2 regions of the Jeotgalibaca sp. MA1X17-3 genome follow, and region 1 is predicted to be linked to the other one. Evidence: a T-box and tRNA genes for the amino acid it is inferred to sense, from the RefSeq annotation. Region 1 holds a T-box; the other holds one or more tRNA genes.

Region 1 (7,199 bases):
AGAGGTACGGCTTTTGCTACTTCATGAACTTCCGTTGCTTTTTTAAATGTTACGACTCCACTAATCGAAATATGCATCCCAAGATCCAAGAACTTCTGCATATACGTAACATCTCCACTATAACTATGCATAATTCCGCCTATTTCAGAAACATCTTCTTCTCGTAAAACCTGATAAGTATCTTCGATAGCATCACGCATGTGAATAGCTATCGGTAATTTAATATTTTTAGCGATTGCAATTTGTTGTCTAAAAACTTTTTCTGAGTATCCGGTGGGGAGGTATTCCAATGATAGTCTAATCCCATTTCCCCCATCGCTACTACTTTTTCATTTCTTAGTAAATTTTGCAGACTTTCTTGAATTTCTTCTGTGTAGTTTCCAGCTTCTGTAGGATGCCATCCGATGATGCTATAGATTTCAGGATATTTCGAACTCAACTGTAAAGATTTTTCAATGGTTGGAATATCAAAGCCAACTACTGCAAATCTTTCTACTCCTACTTCCTTAGCTCGTTGAATCGTTTCTTCGAGATCATCTTCAAATGCATCTACATTTAGATGGCAATGTGTATCAAACAATATCATATTTACTTCCTCCTTGTCTTTTGATAGTAGAAAAGAAAATAGCCAAAGCATTCTGCCTCAGCTATTCTTTCTAATCTTTTAGGCTACGATTGCTCCATTCGCAGAGTTTTCTGGAGCAAATACTACTTGTAATTCTCCATCCTTTTCAGCTGAAAGAATCATCCCTTGACTAATTTCGCCTCTCATTTTACGAGGTTTTAAATTAGCAACAATGACAACTTTTTTACCGATAAAGAAAGCAGGATCCGAGTACCACTCTGCAATTCCAGAAAGAATTTGTCGATGTCCTTCATCTCCTGCATCTAGACGGAATTTCAAGAGTTTATCTGCTCCTTCAACACGTTGACAATCAATAACTTCTGCCACTTTTAATTCTATTTTATCAAAGTCATCATATTTTATTTGCTTTTCTTTTTCACTCATTAATTTTGTCTCGGAAGGTGACCAATCTTGCTCCACTGCTTCTACTTTCTTATCAGGAGCCGTTTTAGCAATTTGTTCTTTCAAATATAACACTTCCTCTTCAGAATCTAATCGTGGAAAAATGGGTGTTCCTTTTTTAATCACAGTAGCTTTTTCAGGAAATTGACCGAAAGTTAAATTTTCCCAGTTCGCTTGTGTTTCATAATCTAGCCCTAGTTGCTCAAAGATTTTAGCAGGTGCTTCTGTCAGGAATGGAGATAGTAAAATCGCAGAAATACGTAAACTTTCAGCTAAATGAATCATTACACTTTCCAATTCTTCTTTTCTTTCATCATCTTTTGCTAAAACCCAAGGGGATGTTTCATCAATATATTTGTTTGCTCGGGAAATTAAACGCCAAATTTCTGATAGCGCCATACTAAATTGCATCTGATCCATTTCTTTTTCATACTTTGTAATCACATCTTTAGTAGTATCCATTAAATCAGCATCAAACGATGTAACTTGACCTTTCCATGTCGGGATTTCACCCTCAAAATATTTATTAATCATAGCAATCGTTCGATTTAATAAGTTCCCTAAATCATTTGCCAAATCAAAATTTATTCGATTGACATAATCTTCAGGTGTAAAGATTCCATCTTGCCCAAAACTAACTTCACGCATCAAGTAATATCTTAGAGCATCTAGACCATAACGTTCTACTAACATCTCTGGATAAACTACGTTTCCTTTGGATTTAGACATCTTGCCATCTTTCATCTGTAGCCAACCATGACCAAATATTTGTTTAGGAAGTGGCAAATCCAATGCCATCAACATAATTGGCCAATAGATGGAGTGGAATCGCATAATCTCTTTTCCAACCATATGTACATCAGCAGGCCAGAACTTTTGATAAAGTGTATCATCTTCTGATCCATATCCTAATGCAGTAATATAATTTGCTAATGCATCAATCCACACGTAAATAACATGTTTCGGATCACTCTTAACAGGGATTCCCCAAGAGAAAGTCGTTCGAGATACAGCTAAATCTTCTAAGCCAGGCTTAATGAAATTATTAATCATTTCATTTTTACGTGATTCTGGTTGAATAAACTCTGGATGTTCTTCGTAGTATTGTAACAAGCGGTCTGAATATTTACTCATTCTGAAAAAATATGACTCTTCTTTCACGAGTTCTACTTTGTGACCACTTGGTGCTAATCCACCAATTACTTTACCATTATCATCTTTGAATACTTCCATCAATTGAGTTTCTGTAAAGAACTCTTCGTCCGGAACAGAATACCATCCTTCATATTCACCTAGAAAAATATCTCCTTGTTCTAATAATTTTTCAAAAATCATTTGAACAGCATCTTTATGTTTTTTATCTGTCGTACGAATAAAGTCATCGTTAGTAATTTTTAAAGTTTTCCACAGAGCTTTGATTTCACTAATCATCCCATCAACGTACTCTTGTGGTGAAACATTTAATTCTTCTGCTTTTTTTCGATCTTTTGACCATGTTCATCGGTTCCTGTTAAATAGAACACATCAAAATCGCGCATTCTCTTATAGCGAGCCATCACATCAGCAGCAATAGTCGTATAAGAATTCCCGATATGTAATTTCCCACTTGGATAATAGATAGGGGTCGTAATGTAAAATGTTTTATTATTTTTAGCCACGAATGAGTGCCTCCTTAGAAATCCTACTTAAAAAATGTATAGGTATTAGTATATTCTACCATAGATTATTCATTGATGCCGGTCTAATTTAGGAAAGAAATAAGACTTTTTTCTACGTTATTCATTCAGCTTTCCATAAAAATAACCTCCTGAAGAAAAGACTTCAGAAGGTTATCCAACATTATAATTTTAGAAAATTATCTTGCTACACGTACTGCAAATGAAGGAGCTACCCATGAACTAAGGGATGCAACTTTTACAACATCATTTTCTCGTGGAGCATGAATATATTGTCCACCACCAAGATAAATCGCTACGTGATACGTACCACCACGTGAACCCCAGAATAATAGATCACCAGGTTGTGCAGCTGATACAGAAATTTGTGTTCCTGAATTTTCTTGAGGAACAGTCCAACCTCCGATGTTTACTCCGTACGCTTCACGATATACGTAAGCTGTGAAACCAGAACAATCAAATCCAGAAGTAGATGATCCACCCCATACATAAGGAACTCCTAAATATTTATAAGCTACACTAATCAAATCTCCAGATGGTGCCGGAGTTGATGGTGCTGCCGGTTGTGGAGTCTCTACAGGCGCTGGCGTTGGTGCTGGTGCCTGAACAGTAGGAGTTGAAGCTGTACTTGTGTTTGTTGTACTAGTATTCGTACTTGTATTTGTATTTGTTTGAACCACTTCTTGGACCGTTCCTGCAGTTTGCTCTTGTTGAATTACTACAGCTTGTTGACGAGCCGCTTCTTCAGTTGCTGCTTGTTGAATCGCTGCTTCTTCAGCTGCTAGTCTTTGGCGTTCCGCTTCTTCTGCAGCACGACGATCTGCTTCTTCTTTTTGAGCAACAAATTTTTGACGGTCTTGTTCTGCAGTTGCTTTTTCAGCACTTAGCGCTGCTACTGCACTTTCTTGTTCAATACGTTTTACTTCTAAAGTACCTTTTAATTGCTCTAATTCAGAAGACATTGCCATAATTTCATTTAATTTTTCTTCTGTTTCAGTTTTTTTATCTGCTACGACTTGTTGGTCTTCAATTTGTTTTTCAACTAAATCTTTATTAGCCGTTACCATTTTAGTAACCACATCAACTCTAGAAATTAAATCTGTTAGTGATTCGGAAGCGAATACGAACGTTACATAGCTTTCATTCGATCCTTTTACTTGTACAGAACGTGCTTGTTCTTCTAATTGAGCTTCACGTTGGTCAATGATTTCTTGCAATTTAGCAATTTCTTTTTCTAATGTAGTGATTGCATCCTGTGTTTCAACACGTTGAGCAGATAGTTCAGCCGCTCTTTCTTCTGCTGTTGTGATTTCAGCATTTACAGTAGAGAGAACTTCTTCTGCACCTGATACACGATTCGCTAATTCATTTACTTTTTGTTCTTGTTTTTGGATTTTATCCGTTAATTCGTCGGCGGATGCAGTTAAAGGTGCTGCTAGACTTGCAGTTAGGATTGAACCCGTTAATATAAAAGTGACAAGTTTCTTTTTCAAGTTTTATTCCCCCGTTAAGTTTTCTTTTTTTATATGATTAATTTTTTATATTTGGCTTTTTTAGAATATATTAAGAATTTCTTGAGATAGTACTCAACGTTGAAATCATAGCATAGATACTTTGTGAAAAATCCTTTATCGTCAACTTGTATTTTCCTTGTAACACAATCGTAACGAAATATGACTTATGTTTCATTTTGTAATATAATAGACACGTTGATGAAGGACAAGATAAGACAGCGCTCTCAATGATTGACTTTTCTAAACTCCTTCTTTATAATGATTGAAATAAGAATAAATAAAAAATGCTTTGAAAGAACGAAGTAGGATTAAGGTCTTGCATAATAGAGAGTCAGCAGACGGTGGAAGCTGGTACAACCTTAAACTGAATTACATTCTGGAGCATTCTTAAAAATAAGCGGTTTGCTACCGATAAAAGCTAGAGTGGTTTTCATAAACATTAGTTAGTCTTCGTGACTTACTCTTTTGAAAACAATTTGGGTGGTAACACGGTGGAAATCGTCCCTAGTAAAGATGAATAGTCTTTACTAGGGACGATTTTTTTATATAAAAAAAGGAGTGTAACAAAATATGAATATAATCGATGAACTAGAATGGCGCGGAGCCATCAATCAACAAACAGATGAAGAAGGATTACGTGAATTAGCAAAACAGAAAAAGATTGGTGTATACTGCGGAATTGATGCGACAGGTGCCAGCATGCATATTGGTCACCTAATCCCCTTCATGATTCTAAAAAGATTTCAATTATCAGGGCACAATCCAGTAATCTTAATAGGTGGTGCAACTGGATCCATCGGAGACCCAAGTGGAAAGTCTGAAGAACGTGTACTTCAAACAGAAGAACAAGTTCAACATAACGCAGAATCCATCACTAAACAGATGAGAAAACTTTTCCAAGCAGGCGAAAGTGAATCCAATATTCGTTTAACTAACAACCTAGACTGGACAAAAGAACTCACTTTGTTAGAGTTCCTTCGTGAATATGGTAAAAATTTCAATGTTAATACGATGCTAGCGAAAGATATCGTTGCAAGCCGTTTAGAAGTAGGGATTTCTTTCACTGAATTTTCATATCAGATTCTTCAGTCCATGGACTTTCTACACCTCTATAAACATGAAGATGTACAAGTACAGATTGGTGGAGCAGATCAATGGGGAAATATCACAGCAGGCCTTGAATTAATTCGGAAAAAAGAAGGTGCAGACGCAAAAGCATTTGGCCTTACTATCCCTCTCATGTTGAAGTCAGATGGTACTAAATTTGGAAAAACCGCTGGAGGTGCCGTTTGGCTAGATCCTGAATTGACTACCCCTTATGAATTTTATCAATTTTGGGTAAATCAAGATGACCGCGATGTCGTAAAATATTTAAAATACTTTACCTTCTTAAATAAAGAAAATATTGATGTTTTAGCTGAAAAAGTACTTACTGAGCCTCATAAACGAGAAGCCCAAAAAACACTTGCTGCTGAAATGACTAAGTTTGTTCACGGCGAAGAAGAACTTCAGATTGCTTTAAAAATTACAGAAGCATTGTTTACAGGAGATGTTAAGAAATTAACAGCTGACGAAATTGCACAAGGATTTAAAAATATGCCAACTTTTGAAGCTTCCACAGAAGAACAAGATTTAGTAACGTGGTTAGTCGATTTGGGTATAGAACCTTCTCGACGACAATCAAGAGAAGATATTAAAAATGGTGCAATTTCTATCAATGGCGACAAAATAACAGAGTTAGACTTTGTTGTAAAGGCTGAAAATTCATTTGATAAGCGGTTTATTATTGTTCGTCGCGGAAAGAAAAAATACTTCCTCGTGAAGCTGGTGTCAAAGAATGACTGATTCCCTTCGTGCTACACTTGTTCCAGTTCGGGATACGATGCAAGTAGAAGATGTAGCCAATCTTGCCGACATCATTTGGCGAGAGCATTATGTACCGATTATTGGCGAAGAACAAGTCAACTATATGTTGAAAAACCTTCAGTCTACTGAAAAAATGATCGAAGACATTGCATCTGGAAAAACGGAATATTTTTCAATTGAAGCTCATAACGAAGAAATTGGCTATGTTGCTATTGAGTGGCAAAATCAAATGATGTTCATAAGTAAACTTTATCTTTTAAATTCTTCCCGTGGAAATGGTTTTGCTTCCCAAATCATAAAGGAGTTAAAGATAAGAGCTCTTCAACAAAAGAAGTCTTTTATACAATTAACAGTAAATAAGTACAATTCATCTGCTATAACTTTTTATGAAAAAATGGGATTTGTTAAAATAGATTCTATTATTTCTTCTATTGGAGATGGCTTTGTAATGGATGATTATGTATACGAATATGATCTTTCTTCCGAGCAATAAAAAAACAGGATTTCTCTTGTATAAACTAAGAGAAATCCTGTTTTTTTATGATTTTTTTTTATTTTTTTCTATGCTTTCTTTTGCGGCTCTACGTTTTGATTTGATCAGAACATTGATTCCAATTAAAAGGATTCCCACCATTGCCATAATCGTTAAGTTCGTAACTTGCAACATTTGAAGAATAAAAACACCAATCCCATATAAACCTATTGTAAATAGATTTAATCTTTCTTCCCAGTCATCTTTTTCAGGATAATTTTTCCCGAATGTTACAAATAAAAAATGAATGAAATAAAAGACAATGACTGCTGAAAAAATAAAAATAACATTTTCAAACTCCCCTAAAAGGATACCTGCATAACGTTTTAACATCACTAAGATAATGAGAAAAGTTGTTTGAACCATATTTTCTTTTTCTTTAATCGAGAACATTCAAATACCTTACTTTCTCTTTATATATTTACTCTAGCCTACCATGAAAACCATATAGATTCATTTTTTATTTTAAACTTTTTGATAGTAGGGTTGACCAAATAATTCACCTTTTTGATAATTCTCTTTTCCTAATGTTAGATCCACAAATTTATTGACTTCCGATTCAGAAAGATCATAAAGAACTTCCA
Region 2 (7,199 bases), 560 kb from region 1:
GGTAGCATTAATTGATGTCATAATAAAAACACCTAAAAAATTAAATACCGCTGCTAAAATAATTGATTTTTTTGCTGACATAGAACGTGTAGAAACCATAGTAGCGATAGCATTCGGTGCATCTGTCCAGCCATTCACAAGAATAACTCCAAGCGTTAAGATAACAATAATTAAAAGAGTAGGAATTTCAACAATGCTTTGTAAAAAATCTCCCAAATGGATAGTCATAATATCTCCTCTTTCTTTACATAAGTGAATTTAAATGAGATCGGTTTCTTTGTGAGTTCTTCTATTCATTTTACCCCACTACGTTGAAAAAGACATCTCAAATGTAAAAATCAATTAAAAAAATACAGTTTGGATTCAACCAAACTGTACAAAAATTTATTTTTCTTTAGAAGCAATCATTTGGGCAGCAAGTGTAACTTTCTTTAGCCCTTCCTCAATAATTTCAGCTGATTGATGAGGCATGGCGTTGTGTCCTTCAATTACTATTTCAGCCAATATTTCCATACCAAAAATTCCTGCAAAAACATTATGTAAATAATTTACTGCCATATCCATAGATGCTGTTTCAACAGTAGAGTAAATTCCACCACGAGCATTCAACAAAACAACTTTTTTTCTGGCATTAATTGAACCATTTTACCGTTCTCATCATACTTAAAGGTAAATCCTGCTGAAAATACATAATCCATAAAAGTTTGGAGCCGTGCTGGAATCGTTAAATTCCATAAAGGAAAGGCAATGACAATTACATCTGCATTTGTAAAAGCATCCATCGCCTTTTGTTTGGCAGCCATTAAAATTGTTTCCTTTTCATTTAAACTTTCACCCAAAGCCAGTTTTCCCATTGCACTAAATAAATCTTGACCAATATAAGGCATATCCTCTTCAAAAATATCATAGGTATTTATATTGATTTCTTCATTTTTTTGAATTTCTTCGAGAAATGTCTCGTACATCTTACTGGAAATGCTTTCTGAAGCATTTCGATCATTTGCTTTTATCATTAATACGTTCATAATACCCTCCTATTAGAGCTTTTTTATATATCCATTCAAAAAAAACCATTAAGACAACGTCTTAATGGTTTCTAATGACTGGGGTAGCTGGGTTCGAACCAACGAATAACGGAGTCAAAGTCCGTTGCCTTACCACTTGGCTATACCCCAATAATAATAAAAATGAAAAAGGCGGCTGATGGGGATCGAACCCACGCGTGCCGGAACCACAATCCGGTGCGTTAACCACTTCGCCACAACCGCCATATTTTTCATTCCATTCATCCTTAGAGATAAATAAAATAAATGGAGGGGGGCAGATTCGAACTGCCGAACCCGAGGGAGCGGATTTACAGTCCGCCGCGTTTAGCCACTTCGCTACCCCTCCATAAGTCCTACTATATTCGGACTTATCTATTGTAAAACAAGCTCTTTTTTATTTCAACAAGACAAATAAACTCTAATGATTTTCTCATTTTTAAATTTAGCTATAAATTTCCCGATCGGTAAATAGAAATTAATAGCCAAATTCCAAACAAACCAGAAACCACAAAACCAGCTTGTCCTAAATATTGTCCTCCCGGTGAGGAAGACATGATTGCTGAGGATAGTAGTAATCCCACAATGATTAAAGACATGACGACTCTATTAAACATTTTCTTGAGGTCAATCCACTTTTCATCCAAATCATCCATATCAATTTTTAAACGAGTTCGACCATTCAAGGTTTGCTTTAATAGTTTCACCATATTTCCAGGTAATTCAACAGAATCTTTTAAAAAAGTATAACTTTTCAATGTTAGTTTCTCTTTACTGAATTGTTGTAGAACATTTTTCCAAGATAAATGTTCTCCTAAATATCCTTTTGCAGTACGAATGAGGTTTAAGTCTGGCGAAAGATCTTGGAATACTCCTTCTAAAATAGATAAAGCTTTTGCTAGAATCGTTAATTCACTCGGAACAATCAAGTTGTGGCGCTTAAACATTCGGATAAAGTCAGTTATAAATTCTGTCATACGAATATTTTTCATATCTGCTGATAAATAAATATCAAACATATGATTCAAGTCATCATATAGTTTTCGCTTATCTAATCGTTCTGTAGGAGTAGCTAAATCCAAACACACTTGGACAAGTAAATCGATGTCACGGGTAGCAAGACTTTCAATCAATTGATTTAGAGAAGCTTTCTTATCTTCCGAAAGCCTGCCCATAATCCCAAAGTCAATAAAATATATTTTACCTTCTTTGATAATAAAATTTCCTGGATGAGGATCCCCGTGGAAAAAACCATCATTAAAAATTTGTTTCAAGTAAGACATCATAAGCTTCTTACTAATATCTTCCATATCGTATCCTAGCAATTCCAGTTGTTCATCATTCGTTATTTTTATACCTTCAATATACTCTTCAACGAGAATTCGTCTTCTTGTTAAACCTTGATAGACTTTAGGCACGCCTACATAGGCAACTTCTTGATTAAGTTCCTTAAATTCATTTAGTAAACGAGCTTCATTTCGAAAATCTAATTCTATCAAAGTATTTTCTTTTACTTGTTCAAATGCTTCTTTTGGATCGATGACATCGATAATTCCTCCAGGGATCCGCCCACTCAAATCAATCAAAATATCTAAGTCTCGAATTAATAATTCATCAATAATTGGACGTTGTACTTTTAAGATAACTTCATCACCCGTACGCAATATTCCTTTATGGACTTGAGCAATCGAAGCACTTGCTAAAGGTTTTTCTTCAATTTTTAAAAAAACTTTTTCCAGTGTCATTCCTGTATCTTCAAAAAAGATACGTTCTACTTCTGAAAATGGGAATTCTGGAGCTTTGTCTTGAAGATGAGCTAATTCATCAATAAATGCTTGCGGTAGAATATCAAGACGAGTAGAAAGGATTTGTCCAATTTTAATAAAACTGGGACCCAACTTTTCAAAGGCTTTCCGTAAATTAGCTGCGTCATCTAATTCTGTATCCTTTTTATGTTGGATTTTATGGTTATAAACGAACTGGATCCCGTATGCTGACAAGACCCGTACTATTTCTCGTAATCGTTTGTCGTTTGCCATTTCCTTTCTCCCTTCTTTATCTTATTCTTTTTCCAACAAAGCATCTAACTTTCGGTTCAATGTATCTAATTTTTCATCCAATGCTTCCATTTCTTGTTTAGAAGCATATCCCATCTCATCCATTTCTGCTTTTCTTACTGGACGTGAATCAGTAACTTTGCGAGTCAATTCTTCTTGCATCTCTTTGCCTTCTTTGACAGTCACACGTCCTTTTTCTACCATTTCCTCAATCAGTTTTTCTGCTTTTTCAATCGAAGTAGAAGTCAGACCTACACCAGCTAAAAATATTTTTTTCAACTCTTCCATTTTTATCCTCTTCCTTTCTCTTCTTATCGCATTTCAACAACTCCATTGCTCCTTGCCTATATATTAACTCAAATCGAGAAAGATTTCAGTTATGTTCCATTTTAAGATGCACTTTCTTACTGAATTCTGTTAAAATGATAAGTATCCATCTAACATGTTATGAAACATATGGAATGACCGTTCATACAAAAGGAGTATGATTATGAAACAAACAAGAAATAAAACTTATCGAATTGCCATTTTAGGAATTCTCACAGCTATTATCATTTTACAAAATTTTGTACCCTTTTTAGGATATATCCCTATCCCACCACTTAATCCAACCATTATTCATATTACCGTTATTGTAGCCGCTTTTGTATTAGGCACAAAAGAAGGAATGATTATTGGAAGCGTTTGGGGAATAGTCCGATTGATCAAAGCGTATACTCTTCCAGCTTCACCACTTGATTTATTGCTCTTCACTAATCCAATGATATCCGTTGTACCTCGTATATTAGTAGGACTTGTTGCTGGTTTTACTATTCAAATGTTTCGCAAAAGAAACAAAGAGTCTCTTGGTATGATAGTTGGCGGTATTTTAGGCTCACTGACAAATACCATCCTTGTCTTAGGATTTATCGCATTATTCTATGGCAATGAATATTCTACGGCATTAGGAGTAAGCCCAACCAATCTGATGAGAGCGTTAGCAGCTATCGTCGCAACAAACGGTGTTGCAGAAGCAATTGCTGCCGGTTTCTTAGCACCTCTTCTCTCCCGTGCACTTATGAAAGTGAAGCGCAAATAAAAAACTATTTCGCATGGATGATAGAATCCTGCGAAATAGTTTTTTTATTCCCTTTCAACTTAATAACCAAAAGGAAAAAAGTGTTGGATAAACCAATTTGTGAGTGTAGCTCCACCAGCTCCATATAAATAGAGAGTGATTGGTTTAAAAATAAGGTAAATCAACATAAATCTTTTTAAAGTCATTCTTGTTAATCCTGCAATCATACATAAAAAATCATCCGGAAATCCAGGTAAAGCAAATGCAGTTGCTAAAAAATATTCAAATCGCTTTCCTTTCGTAAGCCAAACATAATATTTTTGATAGGTTTCTTCCTCTACAAAAGCACGCACAAGAGTTTTTCCAAATTTTCTAGCTAAATAAAAATTTAAAATAGAACCTCCACTTACGGCTATAAAACTATAGATAAATCCCATTAAAGGACCAAAAATTATTTGTCCAACTACTAAAGTGATACCACCTGGGATGACTGGATAAACGACCATAGTTAGTTGAAGAATAACAAATAAAAATGGTCCCCATATACCCATACCAACTAAACCAACCCGAATCTGGTCCATTACTTCGTTATAGCCCATCAGATAGATATATATAGCTAGGAACAGAGTAAGCAGCAAACCACCTACTGTTAAAATACGAATCATCTTTCTATTTAAGTGGATCCAATGATTAGATTTATGATCCATTCTCATTGCCCACCTCTTCCACTGTTTTTATAACTCTATTATACCTAATTTTCTAGTAAATACTCTACAACGAAAGAACGATCTTTTAAAATAAAAAACATATTTTTTTAATTTAATAACTAACAATTTTTACTGACCTAGTTGTGAATAAGAGAAGACCCCGATATCTTTTTTTAAATGAATCCTTGCAATTAAAATTAACTACCGTATAATCATCTTAAATAGAATCCTTTAACTAACCGTCCTGTGAGACGAAGAAGGTGAGTTTCTTTCAAACTCAATCAGCAGTTTATGTTGACCTCTTCTTTTGCATGCCAAAAAGAAGAGGTCTTTTTTTAGGAGGAAAAAAGATGCCAAAGGTTATCATGAATGAAATGGAAATGATGCGTGCACTAACTCGTTTGTCCTATGAAATTATTGAACGTAATAAAGGGATTGAGAATGTTATTTTAGTTGGCATTGAGACACGTGGCGTTTATCTCGCACACCGCATCGCCAAGAAAATAACTGAAATAGAAGGGCCAGTAGAGGTCACTAACTTAAATATTAAAGCTTATCGAGATGATGTAAAAGAAAAACTAACTATTACAGATGATGCTCAGACACTGCTAGGTAAAAAAGTTGTTTTAGTCGATGACGTTCTCTTTACTGGTCGCTCCATTCGAGCAGCTATGGATGCATGCGTCGACTTGGGTAGACCCTTAGAAATTTCCTTAGCTGTCTTAGTTGATCGCGGTCACCGAGAGCTACCGATTCGTCCAGATTATATTGGTAAGAATATCCCCACTTCAAAAAAAGAGTGTGTGAACGTCCATGTAGTTGAGGTTGATGGTGAGGATGCCGTCATAATTGAATAATTTTTTGAAATGTTATCACTTTAATTGAGTCCGAGAGATTCAGAAGCGAGACCATCTATTTAGGTGCGCTTCTTCTCTGAAGAAGCGTACCTTTTTTTATACGGAGGGATATAATGAGAAATTTTTTTTCTGTCGAACAGTTTACAAACGAGGAAGTCATGCACTTGTTAGACCGAGCAATCGCCTTTAAAACAGGTAAAGACATCTTCAAGAGTAATGCAACCATTGTAAATATGTTTTTTGAAAATAGCACACGTACTAAACATAGCTTTGAAATGGCTGAACATAAAATTGGAATGCAACAATTTAATTTTGATGTTGGTAGTTCTTCCGTAGCTAAAGGAGAGAGTTTGTATGACTCCGTCTTAACGATGCAGGCCTTAGGGGTTGATGTAGCTGTTATTCGACATCAAGATCGCAACTATATGGACCAACTCGTTAACTTAAAAATCAAGATTGTAAATGGAGGTAGCGGGAGTGGTCAGCACCCTTCTCAATCTTTACTCGATATCATGACAATTTATGAAGAGTTTGGTTATTTCGAAGGTTTGAAAATCGCTATTATCGGTGACATTATCCATTCACGAGTGGCGATGAGTAATATGACATTACTCAATCAATTGGGTGCTCATGTTATCTTCGCTGGACCGATGGATTACTTCGATACAAATTTTGAACAATATGGAACATGGATGACCGTTGATGATGCGGTAAAAGAAGCTGATGTTGTAATGATGTTACGCGTTCAATTAGAGCGACATGACACTGAAGAACAAGAACAATTTTCAAAAAACGCTTATCATGAACGTTCTGGTTTAACACGGAAACGTTACCGTACTATGAAAGACCACGCTATTATTATGCATCCAGCACCGGTAAACCGGGACGTTGAGTTAGCTAGCCAGCTTGTTGAGTGCAAAAAAAGTAGAATTGTAGAGCAAATGAGCAATGGAGTTTATGCACGAATCGCTATTCTAGAATGGGTTTTGGAAGGACGATATCAATGAAATTAATTTTAAAAAACGGCAAACGTATTATTACTGGTAATCAGACAGAGACCATCGATTTAGCTATAGAGAATGGGATTATTTCAGAAATAGGTGATCATTTGAGTGGTGATAGGGAAATCGATCTAAAGGGAAAGCTAATTACGCCAGGATTGGTCGACATTCATGTCCACTTTAGAGAACCAGGCTTTACTGATAAGGAAACCATTGCTTCAGGATCAAGAGCAGCAGCACGAGGTGGTTTTACAACCGTTTGTGCTATGCCTAATACCAATCCTATATCGGATACTCCTGAAAAATTTTCACAGTTAGAAGCCTTAATAAAAAAAGATGCTGTCATTCACATCCACCACTATGCTCCCATTACCAAGGGATTACGCTCAAACAAACTAGTTGATATGATGGCTATTAATGCCTTCGCCTATACTAATGATGGTGTTGGCATACAAACAGCCGGTGTGATGTATGAAG

Evidence for each region. The T-box of region 1 lies ahead of tyrS (tyrosine--tRNA ligase). A T-box ahead of a tRNA ligase gene usually reads a tRNA of that ligase, here a tRNA-Tyr.
Region 2: it encodes a tRNA-Tyr, which carries the amino acid that the T-box ahead of tyrS (tyrosine--tRNA ligase) is inferred to sense. The anticodon was not compared.

Annotation. Positions count from the first base shown of each region.
Region 1 covers NZ_CP090983.1:679,145-686,343, reverse strand. Annotated here, with positions in the region: partial or broken gene LZ578_RS03400 (TatD family hydrolase) at 1-583, opposite strand, end outside; partial or broken gene metG (methionine--tRNA ligase) at 665-2,685, opposite strand; gene LZ578_RS03390 (NlpC/P60 family protein) at 2,883-4,196, opposite strand; T-box leader at 4,498-4,726, shown strand; gene tyrS (tyrosine--tRNA ligase) at 4,788-6,062, shown strand; gene LZ578_RS03380 (GNAT family N-acetyltransferase) at 6,055-6,576, shown strand; gene LZ578_RS03375 (hypothetical protein) at 6,622-7,008, opposite strand; gene LZ578_RS03370 (DsbA family protein) at 7,081-7,199, opposite strand, start outside.
Region 2 covers NZ_CP090983.1:117,398-124,596, forward strand. Annotated here, with positions in the region: gene LZ578_RS00520 (inorganic phosphate transporter) at 1-228, opposite strand, end outside; partial or broken gene LZ578_RS00530 (FMN-dependent NADH-azoreductase) at 385-1,025, opposite strand; tRNA gene LZ578_RS00535 (tRNA-Gln) at 1,104-1,175, opposite strand; tRNA gene LZ578_RS00540 (tRNA-His) at 1,196-1,268, opposite strand; tRNA gene LZ578_RS00545 (tRNA-Tyr) at 1,312-1,392, opposite strand; gene LZ578_RS00550 (AarF/ABC1/UbiB kinase family protein) at 1,493-3,082, opposite strand; gene LZ578_RS00555 (phasin family protein) at 3,104-3,388, opposite strand; gene LZ578_RS00560 (ECF transporter S component) at 3,591-4,178, shown strand; gene LZ578_RS00565 (TVP38/TMEM64 family protein) at 4,238-4,864, opposite strand; gene pyrR (bifunctional pyr operon transcriptional regulator/uracil phosphoribosyltransferase PyrR) at 5,215-5,721, shown strand; gene LZ578_RS00575 (aspartate carbamoyltransferase catalytic subunit) at 5,835-6,728, shown strand; gene LZ578_RS00580 (dihydroorotase) at 6,725-7,199, shown strand, end outside.